Regions from separate parts of the Ligilactobacillus ruminis ATCC 27782 genome, predicted to be linked through region 2. Evidence: a T-box and tRNA genes for the amino acid it is inferred to sense, from the RefSeq annotation. Region 2 holds a T-box; the other holds one or more tRNA genes.
The links. A T-box is a leader RNA that pairs with one kind of tRNA and senses whether it is charged. The one in region 2 lies ahead of leuS (leucine--tRNA ligase), so its partner is inferred to be a tRNA-Leu.

Region 1: it has a tRNA-Leu gene. The T-box ahead of leuS (leucine--tRNA ligase) is inferred to sense a tRNA for this amino acid. The anticodon was not compared.

Annotation. Positions count from the first base shown of each region.
Region 1 covers NC_015975.1:407,533-415,437, forward strand. The annotation lists gene nadE (ammonia-dependent NAD(+) synthetase) at 1-762, shown strand, start outside; gene LRC_RS02035 (hypothetical protein) at 824-1,198, shown strand; gene LRC_RS02040 (Tex family protein) at 1,289-3,466, shown strand; gene LRC_RS02045 (SprT family protein) at 3,459-3,926, shown strand; tRNA gene LRC_RS02050 (tRNA-Leu) at 3,986-4,070, shown strand; tRNA gene LRC_RS02055 (tRNA-Leu) at 4,190-4,274, shown strand; gene LRC_RS02060 (beta-ketoacyl-ACP synthase III) at 4,413-5,381, shown strand; gene LRC_RS11500 (hypothetical protein) at 5,421-5,684, opposite strand; gene LRC_RS02070 (LCP family glycopolymer transferase) at 5,714-6,754, opposite strand; gene LRC_RS02075 (AEC family transporter) at 6,970-7,905, shown strand, end outside.
Region 2 covers NC_015975.1:1,492,675-1,500,579, forward strand. The annotation lists gene LRC_RS07465 (NAD(P)H-hydrate dehydratase) at 1-176, shown strand, start outside; gene LRC_RS07470 (pseudouridine synthase) at 253-975, opposite strand; gene LRC_RS07475 (amino acid permease) at 962-2,314, opposite strand; gene leuS (leucine--tRNA ligase) at 2,758-5,172, opposite strand; T-box leader at 5,228-5,434, opposite strand; gene LRC_RS07485 (LysM peptidoglycan-binding domain-containing protein) at 5,497-7,674, opposite strand.

The DNA of each region.
Region 1 (7,905 bases), 980 kb from region 2:
GAGATTCGTCGCTCAGTCGATTTTATTAAAGCGTATCTTTTGAAATATCCGTTTTTCAAATCCATCGTGCTTGGCATCTCCGGAGGCCAGGATTCGACGCTTTGCGGAACGCTTTGCCAAAAAGCAATCAGCGAGCTTCGTGAAGAAACGGGAAACTCTGATTACAAGTTTATTGCCGTTCGTTTGCCGTATGGCGATCAAGCCGATGAACAGGACGCAATGGACGCAATTGAGTTCATGAAAGCTGACAAGACCGTGCGCGTCAACATCAAACCGTCAAGTGATGCAATGATGGAGGCCGTTGAGGCAAACGGGTTGACGGTCAGCGATTTCAACAAGGGAAATATCAAGGCTCGCGAACGCATGATTGCGCAATATGCGATTGCGGGTTCCGAAAACGGAGCCGTTGCCGGGACTGATCATGCTGCTGAAGCCGTGACCGGATTCTATACGAAATACGGTGATGGCGGTGCAGACATCTGCCCTCTTTGGCGACTTGACAAGCGCCAAGGTCGTGAGATGCTTAAACTTTTGGGTGCTCCGGAACATTTGTATCTCAAAACGCCGACCGCTGATCTTGAGGAAGATCGACCGGCATTGCCTGATGAAGCAGCTTTGGGCGTAACATACAAAGACATTGATGATTATTTGGAAGGACGCGAAGTCGAAGAAAAAGCTGCCGAAACGATCGAAGGATGGTATCTGAAGACGCAGCACAAGCGTCACATGCCGATTAACGTATATGACGAGTTTTGGAAGTAAAGGAGGATGTCAATGAAACGCAGAGCAGATTTTGGGCACTACGTCAGCGTTTTTGGCCGAAGTGATGGAAACGACCGAAAATATGGGCGCAAAGCTCAATCCGTTTTTTGAAACGTTCAGGAAAGCTCTTGACGAAGGAAAGGACATTTCCCCTGAAGATTATGACAAGACAAAAGCAGAGTTTGAAAACGGCGTTGAATTGTACGAGAATAACCTCAGAAAATTGCAGGGACTGGAAGCTCCGATTGCGATTATCGGGGTGCACAAGAAACTTGTCGGAGCGTATCGTCGTTTTTGTGAAGGCTGCGCTCATATGAATTCATCAATCGATTATGCTGGAAGATGGGTTGATGCGGAGCAGTTTGACGTTTCTGAAAAAGAGCAGGGAAATGCCATGGACGACATTGCCAGATTAGTCAAGAAGATTATGAGATAAAAGGAACCGCGTCTGAGATTTCGGACGTGGTTTTTATTGTAATTTTTTGATCAGACAGTATAGAATAAAAAAGAAATCGGAGGGATGCATGTGGAAAAAAGATATTTAGAAATCGTTGCTCAAACCATGCCTTGCAAAAAGCATCAGATAGAGGCTGTTTTGAAGATGCTTGAAGAAGGCAATACGGTTCCGTTTATTGCTCGCTATCGCAAAGAAAGAACGGGGAGTCTGGATGAAGTTCAAATCAAAGAAATCAGCGATGAGTACCAACGAGTCGAAAAAATCGAAAAAAAACGCAGCGATATTGAAGCAAGGATCGGAGAACTCGGCAAGCTGACCGAAAATCTGAAAAAATCAATCGACGCAGCTGAAACGATGCAGCAATTGGAAGATCTGTATTTGCCATACAAGCAAAAAAGACGAACAAAGGCCCAGGCTGCAAAGGAAGCAGGCTTGGAGCCGTTTGCGCTGTGGATGCTGACGTTTCAAAAAGAAACGGTTGAGTCAAAATCAAAAGCAGTTGCCCGGAAATTAGGTCTTAAAGAAGAAAAGACAGCTATTGACGGAGCAATGGAAATTTTGGCCGAAAATTTTGGCGAAAATCCCCAAACAAGACAAATGGTACGTGATCTGGCCGATAATCGCGGTAAAATTGTTGCCACCAAGAAGAAGAATGCAGAAGATGCGCAGGAAGTTTATAAAAACTATTACGAATTCGAGGCATTAGCAAAAAAACTCACATCATATCAAGTGCTGGCGCTTGATCGCGGAGAAAAGCAGGGCGTTTTGCGGGTCAAGCTCGAACTTGACGATGAGCGAATCTTGAATCAGATGTACCGCCATTATGCCAAAAATCATGAAGAAGATTCGGCAGAATATGTTAAAAAGGCTTGCAACGATGCGTACAAACGCTTTATCAAGCCGGCAATCGAACGCGAATTACGCAGCAATTTGACGGAGACGGCCGATAAAAAAGCAATCGAAGTTTTTGGAGACAATCTTTACCATCTGTTGATGCAGGCACCGCTTAAAGGTCGCGTCGTACTAGGACTTGACCCGGCTTATCGGACCGGATGCAAACTGGCAGTTGTCGATGAAACGGGCAAGTTTTTGGCCAAAGCGGTCATTTACCCGCATGAAAAGTACAAAGGCGAACGCGTTGATCAAAGGCGAGTCGCAGATGCGAAAAAGACGCTCAAGACCCTGATTCAAAAGTATGGCGTCAAGACGATTGCCATCGGAAACGGAACGGCAAGTCGTGAATCAGAAAGTTTTGTCGCAAACGTTTTAAAGGAAATCGATGAAAAAGTCTCCTACGTAATCGTCAACGAGGCCGGTGCTTCGGTCTATTCGGCAAGCGAAATTGCCAGAAGAGAATTCCCGGACTTCAACGTCGAAGAGCGCTCCGCAGTCAGCATCGCACGCCGTTTGCAGGATCCGTTGGCAGAACTGATTAAAATTGATCCGAAGGCAATCGGCGTCGGACAATATCAGCATGATCTGCCTGAAAAGGATTTGGATGAAAGGCTCAAGTTCGTAATCGAAACGGGCGTCAACAAGGTCGGAGTAAATCTGAATACTGCCAGTCCGCAGCTGTTGGAGCACATTTCAGGGCTGAATGCGACGACCGCACAAAATATCGTGGATTATCGTTCAGAAATCGGGCGATTTGAAAAAAGGTCGCAGTTAAAAAAGGTCAAGCGCTTAGGTGACAAGGCATTTGAACAGGCTGCCGGCTTTTTGCGTATTCCAAACGGCAGGGAACCGCTTGATAATACGGACATCCACCCCGAAAGCTACGATCTGGCGCGCCGATTGTTGACGGAGACGGGGCTAAAAAATGAAGAGCTGTCGACAAAAGCCGGTTTGGAAAAGCTCAGCTGCTTTGATCCGCAGGCTTTTGCAAATAAAACGGGCGCAGGCGTTCAGACCGTTGAAGACATTGTGGAAAGTCTGAAAAAACCTGGGCGCGATCTGCGCGATTCGATGCAAAAACCGCTGCTGCGCTCGGATGTTTTGCACCTTGAGGATTTAAAAGAAGGCATGAAGCTTCAAGGCACGGTGCGCAACGTCGTGGATTTCGGGGCATTTGTGGATATCGGGGTCAAACAGGACGGTCTTGTTCACGTCTCCAAGCTCAAGAAAGGTTTCGTTAAAAATCCTTCCGATGTCGTGTCCGTGGGGGATATCGTGGACGTGTGGATTGACAGCGTGGATGAAAAACGCGGTCGCATTCAATTAACGATGGTGGATCCAAAGAATGAATGATCAAGCGCTTCAAGGACTGGTCGAAAAAATTTCTTCAGAAGATTTCGGACGCAAATTCAAACACCGTGCCTTCTTTAACGGGCGCTTAAGAACGACGGGCGGAAGATATCGATTGAAAGACCACGATATTGAGATCAATCCCAAAATGTTGACGGAACATGGTTCGAACGTGCTGATCGGCATCATTAAACATGAGTTGTGTCATTATCATCTGCATTTGGAAGGAAAAGGATACAAGCATAAGGATCCGGAATTCAAGGCATTATTGAAAAAAGTCGACGGTTTGCGTTACGCACCGGAATTAAAATCTGAAAAGCCAGGGGTTGAAAGATTTTATATCTATGAATGCGAAAAATGCGGGATGCTTTATCAACGCAAACGTCGCGTCGATACCGCGCGCTTTGTCTGTTCAAAGTGCCGCGGAAACATTAAATTGGTCGAGATTCGTGAGTATCGATAATTTTTTTTGAAAAAGACTTGCGTCCGCTGAAAATGACTGTTATAATGAATAACGTTGTTGCGGGTATGGCGGAATTGGCAGACGCGTCAGACTAAGGATCTGGTGGGCGTTGAGCCCGTGATGGTTCGAATCCATTTACCCGCATGATTAAGATTGCAGGACTGATGAAGAATCGGTTCTGCGATTTTTTTGTTTTACGATAATTTTTTTGAAATTAAGGGTTGCATAGCTGTGAATAACTTGATATAATTAATGATGTTGTCGCGGGTATGGCGGAATTGGCAGACGCGTCAGACTAAGGATCTGGTGGGCGTTGAGCCCGTGATGGTTCGAATCCATTTACCCGCATAACGCAAGCTGCAGTGCTGAGAAATCGGTCTGCAGCTTTTTTAATGCGTTCGATTGTTTTGAATGATCAAAGTATTCCGCATTAATGAAAAAACTGGTAAGATATACCTTGGAAAGATTCGAAAGGATACGAAACATATGTCTGTTAAAATCAGTGCGAGCGCAGGCTACCTGCCCAAAAGAATTGTTACGAACGACGAACTGGCGTCAATTATGGAAACTTCCGATGAATGGATCAGAAGTCATACCGGTATTAAAACGCGTCATTTTGCGATCGGAGAAAATACGTCCGACATGGCTGCAAAAGTAGCCGTCAGTTTGATGGAAAAAGCCGAAGTCAGTCCTGAAGAAATTGATCTGATTATCGTTTCGACGATTTCTCCGGATTCGATTACGCCGTCAACTGCAGCTTTGGTTCAAGGAAAGACCGGTTGCGTCAACGCATTTGCATATGATATTTCTGCCGCTTGTGCCGGATTTGTTTTTGCGTTGTCCACTGCAGAAAAGTTTATTCGCTGCGGTCAGTACGAAAAAGCAATCGTCATCAGCGCAGAAACGAATTCCAAGATGATGGATTTCAAGGACCGAACGTCTGCCGTCTTTTTTGGCGACGGAGCAGCTGGAGTCTTGTTGGAATCAAGCCAAAACCCTGAAGATGAAAGCTTCATCGCAGAAGAACTGCATGCAAAAGGAAACGGGAAAGTCATCCACAGTGGACGCATCGAACCGATTCAGGCAATTTCTGCTGAAAATTACCCAAAGATGGATGCTTTTTACCAAGACGGCCGTTCCGTTTATAATTTTGTGACTGACGAAATTACCGTTCATATGTGCGAATTTTTGAAAAAGGAAGGTCTGAAACCTGAAGACCTTGATTTGGTGATCACGCATCAGGCCAATCTGCGTTTGATTGAAAATATTGCCAGGGCTTTGAATCTGTCGCTTGAAAAATTTCAGATCAACGTTCAAACGGCCGGAAACACTTCATCGGTCGGAATCCCGTTGGCCTTGTCGGAAGCACTTGCTCAAGGCAAGAGGCCGAAACGTTGCTTGTTGACGGGCTTCGGTGCCGGGTTGGCTTATGGCAGCTTGTTGCTTAGATTTTAGTTTTTGTCCCCTTGTCCTTTGACAAGCGGACTTTTTGCGTTAAAAAGATGCTGCTCGACCAGTCTTAGCCAAGATCTCACTCAAATCTACGGACAAAGAGCCCATTTTCATCGATGTGTCCGTAAACGGCAGAGCTTTTGCCAAATGCGGGTCTGATAAATCAGCGGCCAGGATCACAGTCAAAATTACCGCCAAACTATTTTGGGTTATTTCCATCGTGGAAAGCAATCGTCCTGCATACGAAAAAAAACGGATCAGATTTGCGATTAATTGCAAATCATCCGGTTTTTCGATTTGAGGCATTATTTTTCACAGCCTCTATCATGTGCTTGTTATTGTCCAATTGCCTCGGCGCCTGCGATGGCCTGTTCGGCAATGCCTGTATCGTCGGTAAACGTTTCGGTCGATTCTTCCAGTCCGAGTTCTTCACGAATGTTTTTTGAAACGCGGGCTCGTTCCTTTGACGTTGCAACTTGCCATGAGGTTGAATCATACCATCCGTTTTTTCCCTGCAGACAATCGGATTTGATGTTTGAGGCAGCCTTTTTGTAATTTGTTTCGATGGCCCACATGTCATCGTAGCTGAGATCGGTTTGCATGTTGCCTTTGACTGCCTTTAGAATGTCGTCAAATTTTGAGACGTTTGAAAAATTCAGAGCCTTCTTGGCAATGGTCTGAATGACCTGGCGTTGACGTTTTTGACGACCGTAATCTCCGAGCGGATCATCGTGGCGCATGCGAGCATAAGAAAGTGCTGCTTTGCCGTCAAGAGTCGTTTTCTTGCCTTGAACCACGTCCGCATCTTCATATTGGAACGTCAGCGTCGGAGTGACGGTGATTCCGCCGATTGAATCCACGACTTGTCTTAATCCGCCCATGTTGAGCAGCACGTAATAGTCGATCGGAACGTCGAGCAGCTTTTGAATCGATTTGATGGTCGTCGGAACGCCGCCGACAGAATATGCGGAATTGATTTTGTCATACGGATCGCGGCAATTCGGAATTTTAAGCAAGGTATCGCGCGGGATGCTCGTCAAAGTCGTCCGCTGCGTCGTCGGATTGACGTTGGCGACAATCAGCGTATCGGTTCTCCCCGTATCGCTTCGGCCAAGGTCGCCAGTATCGGTTCCTAGCAGCAGAATCGAAATCGGTTTTTTTTCTTTCAAGACTTTTGAAACGTTGCGCGCTTTTTTGATTTTGACTTTTTTATATGTTGTAGTGATCGTCTTTTCAGCCGTATGTAGCATGCTGTAGAGATAAGCACCGCAACCGTAGAACCCGCCAAGCAAGGCAACCAGCAAAAAGCTGCAGACCCATTTTCTGATTTTGGTTTTGTCTTGCGAGTCAACGGATCGTTTAGTATGAACTGACATTTCAAATCCCCTTTGAATGAAATATTGAATAGTATCATTATACACATCTTAGCGGTTTCATGATAGATGAAGAGGAGAAGTTTAACGGATTCTAAAAACTCTTGAAATATTTTCGCAATAAAAGCGTTTTAGCGGAAAACGGCTAGTGCATTTGCCGACGTTAAATGCTATAATTTTGGAAAAAGATTAAAAAATGATGAAAAAGAAGGTAGATTATGCAAGTCTTTATGGAAAGTCTGTCGGGCGTTCTCGTTATTTTGGGGATGATTCTCGTCGGATATTGTTTGACTGAACACGGGTGGTTTAAAGGAGATGCCGACAAGCTGATTGCCAAACTGGTCACGCAAGTCTCGCTGCCGTGCTACATGCTCAGTACGATCACCGGAAAGTTCAAGGCGCATGAGCTTTTGGAAATGCTGCCCGATCTTCGGTTCCCGGTGCTTTCAATGATGATTTTAATGGCGATCGCGTTTGCGCTGGTAAGAATTTTCAACATCAAAAAAGGTCGTCAAGGGCTGTTTACGTCGATGTTTTTCAACTCCAACACGATTTTTGTCGGACTTCCGATCAACCAGGCGTTGTTTGGTGATCGCAGCATTCCTTACGTTTTGATTTATTATATGGCCAATACGACGATTTTCTGGACGCTCGGAACGTTTTTTATCCAGCGCGACGGTGAAAAAGGTGCCAAGTTTGATTTGAAAAAGACGCTTGGCAAAGTCTTTTCCCCGCCTTTGCTCGGATTTATGCTGGGAATCGTGCTGGTTCTTTTGGACGTGCGACTGCCGACGTTCATCAATCGTGATCTGGCGTATCTCGGCAACCTGACGATTCCGTTGTCAATGCTGTTCATCGGAATTTCGGTATCTCATGCCGGCTTGGCACAGATGTCTTTGAAAAAGGACAATCTGCTGATTTTGTTCGGACGTTTCGTTTGCGCACCGCTTTTGATGACGGTTCTGGTGATTCATGCGCCGATGCCGACTTTGATGAAGCACGTCTTCATCCTGCAATCGGCGATGCCCGTGATGACGAATGCTCCCGTCGTTGCGAATCTGTATGGTGCCGATTCGTCTTATGCGGCCGTTATGGTAACGGAAACGACGCTGATGTCTTTGATCGTCGTGCCGATTCTCATGGTCATCATGCAG
Region 2 (7,905 bases):
CGGCCTTTTTGGCTCAGTTCAAGGGTGATCAGGATCAAATCCTGGACGCCGCCGTCTATACACATTCCGATATTGCGGATCTGCTTGCAAAAGAGCGCTACGTTGTTTTGCCAAGTGAAATCGCCGATAATTTGCAAAAATACATGAAACATAGATGCAATGGCCAGATTTTATGAAACTTAATTCATGTTTTTGAAAACATATTGATTCTGACTGCAAAAAACCACCGCCAAATTGACGGTGGTTTTTTTATCAGTCTCTGATTTTAAGTTCTTCAATCTCCGTTTGAGTCAAGGCTCTGTATTTCCCGGGATCAAGTCGATCGTCAAGTTCAAGCGATCCCATCTTAAGCCTTTTAAGTTCCAGCACGTGCATCCCCGTGCTGGCAAACATCCGCTTGATCTGGTGATACTTGCCTTCAGAAATCGTAATCTCGATTTCTGACATACCGGCATCTTCATCAGCCTTCCTGACGACAAGCCTGGAAGGTTTGGTAACTTCGCCGTTCTTCAATTCAATCGGCTTTGAAAAAAGCTCGACTTCAGCCTCGGTCACGATTCCTTCAATCTTTGCCTCATAGACTTTTTCAACATGCTTTTTTGGTGCCAGTAAATCATGCGCAAGCGCCCCGTCATTCGTCAAAAGCACCAATCCCGTCGTATCCTTATCAAGTCTTCCGACTGGAAAAAGTCCTTTGATGCGATCTTTTTTGTCAATCAAATCAAGCACGGTCTTTTGAACGGAATCTTCCGTTGCAGTGATGACGTTCTTTGGCTTATTCAGCATATAGTATACAAAACTTTGATACGTCAGCTTTTTTTTATCAAGACAAACAACGTCTGAAAACTCGTTTATTTGTCTTTTTCCTGAATTTTCAGTCACGCCGTTGACCGTTACTCGTTTGCTCTTCAAAAGAACTTTGACCTCGCTTCTGGTCCCCTGATTACATTCAGCTAAAAATTTATCTAGTCTCATTTTCACTGTCCTTTATGAAAAAATTGTAAACCGCTCCCAGACATGCAAACCAGACAAGCGAAAACAGCAAAGACATCAGCGTGCTTTTTGAAAATGCCAGCAAAATCAAAACTGCCAGGAAAAAGATGATCGTGACCCAATTCGAAACGGGGAACAGCGGCATCGCAAAAAGCGTCTGTTCGCCTTTGCAACGTTTCTTATATTTGTAATGACAAACAACCAAAACGATCCAGATGAAAACAAAACTGACCGTTGCAATGCCTGAAATGATTTCAAAAATTGCGGCCGGCAAAAAGAAGTTTAAGATTACGATCACAAACAAAATAACAGACGAAAAAACCAAAGCATTGACAGGTACGCTGCGATTATTGCTTTTGCCTAGTTTTTTTGAAGCCTGTCCGCTGTTTGCCAAAACAAACAACGTCCGACTCGTGCTAAAAATCGCACTGTTGCAAGCGGACAAAGCGGCCGTCAAGACAACGAAATTAATGACTCCGGCAGCAATCTTGATGCCAATGCCGCTGAACACCTGAACGAACGGACTTGAATTTGTTGCAATCTGATTCCAAGGATAAATGCACATCAAAACAAACATCGAACCGACGTAAAAAAGTCCGATTCTGATCGGCAAAGTATTGATTGCCTGCGGAAGATCACGTTTCGGATCAGCCGTTTCGCCAGAAGTCAGACCAACCATCTCAATTCCCGTAAAGGCAAAGATAACCATCGGAAATGCTGCCAGCAACCCATTGAACCCCTTCGGGAAAAAGCCGCCGTAACTGACGAGGTTGCTTAACGAAACGTTGTGTCCTCCGACCTTGGCATTCATCGCAAGCAAAACGACGCCTGTTCCGATCAACGCCAAAATTGCCAAAACCTTAATGCTTGAAAACCATGTTTCCAATTCTCCGAATGCTCCGACACTGAGCAAATTAAACGCCAATAGCAAAACGATTATCCAAAATGCCGTCAACCACTGCGGAATTCCCGGAAACCAATACCTGATATAAATCCCGCTTGCGGTCAAATCTGCCATTGCCAAAGATTCCCAACAAAGCCAATATGTCCATCCGACAATAAATTCGAAGCGCGGACCCAAATATTCGCGTACGAATTCGATAAATGAATTCTTCGAAAGATCCGATAAGATCAATTCGCCAATTGCGCGCATCATGAAAAAACAAAATATGCCGGCAATAAAATACGCTAAAATAATTGCCGGACCTGCCTTTTGAATTGCTGTTCCTGAACCCAAAAACAGTCCTGTTCCGATTGCTCCGCCAATCGCAATCATCTGAACGTGCCTGTGCGTCAGTGATCGTGATAGTTCGTTGTTCAAATCCTTACCCCCTATAATTGTTATCATTATAGTAAATATTCATGCATTAATCAAGGAAAGAAGGTTAATCGACTGCCTGTAATTCTAATTTTGTTCGTTTTATGGCGAAAATCGGCTCTCTAAAACTCAAATCCTTCTTTTTTGATATTCAAAATAAGTATTATCAATTATTAAAGTTCGTTTTTAACAAAGAAGGCTGACAAACTCTGTCTCAAATTAAAAAACCGGATGATTTGCAATCAATTGCAAATTTAATCTGGGTTTTTGCATATGCATGACAATCGCTTCTTGCTATGATGTGAATAAGGAAAAAGTTTGTTTTCATGTAGCAAAACTGAAAAAAATGCCGGACAAAATCAGTCGACTTGCGACTTCCGTTGTTCGGCATTTAATTATTTCAAGAGAAAAACGGGACTTTCTTCTCAGGTTCTTAACGATATTGATTATTTTACGACAATATTGACCAGTTTGCCCGGAACGGAAATGACACGAACCACATTCTTGCCTTCAACGAATTCCTTGACATGTTCATCTGCCATCGCAAACTTTTCAAGCTCTTCTTTTGAGATGCTGCTTGAAACCTTCAAGTGTTGGCGAACGCGCCCGTTAACTTGAACGACGACCTCGACTTCATCTTTAACAAGTTTCGATTCGTCATATTCAGGCCATTTTGCATAAGCGATGCTCCCGACATGACCAATCTTTGTCCAAAGCTCTTCAGCCAAGTGCGGAACGAGCGGAGCCAGAAGCTTGACGAATCCTTCAACGTATTCAAGTGGCAAAGAATCTGCCTTATAACAATCATTGACGAAAACCATCATTTGAGAAATGGCCGTATTGAAATGCATCTTCGTAAAGTCTTCAGTAACCTTCTTGACCGTCTGGTTGTAGGCAAAGTCAAGCTCGCCTTCATTGATCGTCGTAATTCGATCGCGCATGTTGTCATCTTCATCGATGATCAAATTCCAGATACGATTGATGAACTTGTAAGCACCGTTTAACCCGTCTTCGCTCCATGGCTTGGATGCTTCCAAAGGTCCCATGAACATTTCATAAAGGCGAAGCGTATCTGCACCGTATTGCTCAACAATATCATCAGGATTGATGACGTTGCCCTTCGACTTGGACATCTTTTCATGGTTGTTTCCAAGAATCATTCCTTGGTTGACCAGCTTTTGGAACGGTTCTTTCGTAGGAACGACACCCAAATCATACAGGAATTTATGCCAGAATCGTGCATAAAGCAAGTGCAAAACGGCATGTTCGGCACCACCGACATAAAGATCGACCGCCATCCAATGCTTGAGCTTGTCATAATCTGCAAGCTTTCCTTGGTTGTGCGGATCAACATAGCGCAAGAAGTACCATGAACTGCCTGCCCATTGAGGCATCGTATTCGTTTCGCGCCTTCCTTTGCGCCCGTTCTTGTCGACGACATTTACCCAGTCGTCAAGATTTGCCAACGGACTTTCACCGGTGCCGGATGGCTTGATGTCCGTTGCTTTTGGCAAACGAAGCGGAAGCTCGTCTTCAGGAACAAGCGTTGTTTCACCGTCTTCCCAGTGAATAACTGGAATCGGTTCTCCCCAGTAGCGTTGGCGAGAAAATGTCCAGTCACGCAAACGGTAGTTGACTTTCTTCTTGCCGATGCCTTTTTCCTCAAGCCATTCAACCATTTTGTCGATGGCTTCCTTTTTGCCGAGTCCATCCAAAAAGCCGGAATTGATATGCTTGCCGTCACCCGTGTAGGCTGCTTCTTCAACGTTGCCGCCTTCAATAACCGGTTTGATCGGCAAATCAAATTTTTTGGCAAATTCATAGTCACGTTCATCATGAGCAGGCACAACCATGATTGCACCGGTGCCATAAGATGCCAAAACGTAATCGGCGATCCAAATCGGAAGTTTCTCACCGTTTACAGGATTGATGCAGTAGCTTCCCGTAAACACGCCGGTCTTTGTTTTTGCAAGATCGGTACGTTCAAGATCCGATTTATGAGCACATTGATCAACATAAGCTTCAACGGCCTCTTTTTGCTCAGCAGTCGTCAAAGAACTTACATATTCATGTTCAGGTGCCAAAACCAAAAGCGATGCACCAAAAAGCGTATCAGGACGAGTCGTGAAGACTTCGATCTGCTTGTCGTCGTGGCCGCAAACGCTGAATTTTACGGAAGCGCCAACGGAACGACCAATCCAGTTGCGCTGCTGATCCTTGATTGCTTCAGGCCAGTCAAGGTCATCCAAGTCATCAATCAAACGATCAGCATATGCGGTAATTTTCAAAACCCACTGGCGCATCGGTTTCCTGACGACAGGATACCCGCCGCGTTCCGTCTTGCCGTCGATGATCTCTTCATTGGCAACGACCGTTCCGAGTTCCTGGCACCAGTTGACGGGAATTTCTGCTTCGTATGCAAGGCCTTTCTTGTACATTTGTTCAAAAATCCATTGTGTCCACTTGTAATATGACGGATCAGTCGTATTTACTTCACGATCCCAATCGTACGACAAGCCCAATGACTTGATCTGACGACGGAAATTATTGATGTTCTTCTTCGTAAACTCACGCGGAGAGTTTCCCGTCTTCAATGCGTATTGTTCAGCAGGAAGTCCGAAAGCGTCCCATCCCATCGGATGCAAAACATCGTATCCCTGCATCCGTTTCATGCGCGAAATAATATCCGTTGCCGTATATCCCTCCGGGTGTCCGACGTGAAGTCCTTGACCAGACGGATAAGGAAACATGTCCAGTGCATAAAATTTCTTCTTGTCAGGATCTTCGCTTGTCTTGAAGGTCTTGTGTTCTTCCCAATAATGCTGCCACTTTTTCTCGATTGCTTTGTGATCGTAAGCCATTTTGAAACTTCCTCCTTGTAATAAATAAAAAAGCCCTACACGAAGTTTTCACTTCATATAGGACGAATAAATCGCGGTACCACCTATGTTCCAGCAATTGCTGACGCTTTTTCTCGTAACGGGAGATACCGTCCTTGCCTACCTCTCCATGTTCAGCAAGAAACTCAAAGGCGAGTTCGAAGTACTAAATTTGCATGTTCACACCAGCCACACGCTCTCTGACAAATCTCGTCCTTCTAATAATCCTTCTTAGCGTTCAAATATTGTTTTAATATTAGCAAAATCGGACTCTTTTTTCAAGTCTTTAAACCGAATTGACAAAACCTAATTTAAATACAGCGTCTGACCCACGTAAATCGTATCGCTTGCCAAGTGGTTTACGGCCTTCAAATTATTGACGGTCGTCTTATTGTCAGCCGCAATTCGCCATAAACTGTCGCCGGCTTTAACCGTGTATTTTTTCTTGGACTTATCAGAAACATTAGTCGTCTTAGCATACGTTTTCGCATTTACGGAAGATTTCTGCGTCACTTTAAGCCTTTGACCAACATAAATCGTATCAGAAGACAGCCCGTTGATTCGCTTCAATTCTGCAACCGTCAACCCTTGCTTGTTGGCTACTGCCCATAAACTGTCGCCTGATTTGACGACGTATGTCGCACCCGCTTCTGCCGTTTCCTTTGAGCTTGTCTTGATTTTTTGCTTGGTATCTGAAGAAGTTCCCTTAATCTTCAAAACCTGTCCCGGAATAATCAGGTTGTCTTTTAAGCCGTTCAGCGACTTCAATTCATCCATGCTCATGCCATGTTCATGCGAAATCTTCCAAACGCTGTCGCCTGATTTGACCGTGTAAGTCGAAGGCTTGGTTACCTGATTTTGTGACGGCTTATTTTGATTTTGTGACGGTGCGCTTTGCTTTTTCTCGGATACGACCAATTTTTGTCCGACAAAAATCATATCGTTGGAAAGCTTGTTTAAATTTTTAAGCTGAGATACGCTCATGTTATGATTCGTCGCAATTTTCCAGAGACTGTCGCCCGACTTGACCGTATAAGTTTCATTGCCCGTCGTCTGCTGAGGTTCTTTTTTTCCTTGTTGCTGCTGAACGGTCGATTTTTTCTGACCAATGACGAGTTTTTGCCCGACATGGATCAAATTTGATGAAAGATGATTCCAGCTCTTCAAATCATTTACGTTGCAGCCGTGTTTGGTTGCTATGCCCCACAAGCTGTCGCCTGACTTGACCGTATATGTCTCGGCACTCGTAACCGTCTGCTGAGGACGATCATTATTGTTGCCGTTCGAATTCTGATTTTGATTCGTTTCGTTATTCGTATTTTGTTGAGCAGACTTTCTGACCTTGAGCGTCTGACCCACGTAGAGATTGTTGCTCGTCAAGCCGTTTGCCTTCTTCAACTCATCAAGCGTCATCCCGAATTTGTGCGCAATCCCCCACAAGCTGTCACCGGCAACGGCCGTGTAAGTTCCGTTCGTGGCAACGCTTGTATTTGAATTATTGTTATTATTGCTGTTCGTATTATTCGAAACTGGTTTCATAACAGTTCCGGTATCATATTGCGTCAAATTGTATCTTTCAATCACGGAAATCAGCTTTGATGCATAACTCGGATCGGTTGCATATGTCCCATAGACGCCGTTGCGCAAATTTTGCGCGGCCACGGCGTAACTCGAAGCCTGAGCCTTGGTCGAACGCGGAAAATGACTGCAAATCAAATCGGCATAAGCATTCAATGATTCCGTATAGCTTGAATAACGCTGAAAACGTGCCATTACCGTATGGTACGCACCGCCATAATATTCTTGCGTCGACAGATTGATATACGCACCGGATCCGTTCCACTTGACGCCAAACAAATTATAAGCAGCAGTCGACAGATAGCTTCCGCCCCACCCGCTTTCAAGGGCCGCCTGCGCAATCATCAATGATGCATACAAGCCTCTGGCGCTTGCAACTTGACGTGCTGCCGGAGCAACGTTGTTTAAAAAGCTCTGCACGTTTCCTGAATAACTCGTATTCGCCTGAACCGCCCTTACCATCGGAACGTCGGCAACTGCCTGTTGGGTGCTGACGTCGGCCTGAGTCTCGGTTTGAGGATCCTGCTCTGTTTGATCTGTCTGAATCGATTGCTGCTGGGTCTGTTGGTTTTGAGCAGCAGGCTGCTGAGTTGTCTGCTGTGCTTGCTGTTCGGCACGCTGCGTTTGTCCGACCGTATTATTTTGAGACTCTGACGAAGATGACGCTGATTGCTGCGTATCATCAGAAGATGACTGACTTGAAGCCTGCTGATTTCCGTTTGTTTGACCGTTCTTATCAACTTGAACCGTATCAGCCGAAACCTTGGTCCTGCTGCTTAGCGCAAAACCGGCGGTCCCCATCAAAACAGTGGTCCCAATATAGGTCGTAGCCTTTTTTACAGATCGGATATTCTGCAATGCCTGGACCTGCTTTTCACGTTCGATTCGCTCTTTTCTTTTTTTCATTTGAGCCCCACCTTATTTTCTATCGTTCGTAAATAACACTACAAAAAGATTATATCAGATTTTTAAGCATCAAAGTAAAAAAAAAAACTGCTTGACTTTATATTCTTTATAATTTAGACATAACTTCATAATTAGCTCAACTATATTTAAAGCAATTAAATTAATTCACAATTATCTATTTTTACTTCTAAAAAATAAAAGAGTCTCAACATGAAGCCAAGACTCTTGAAC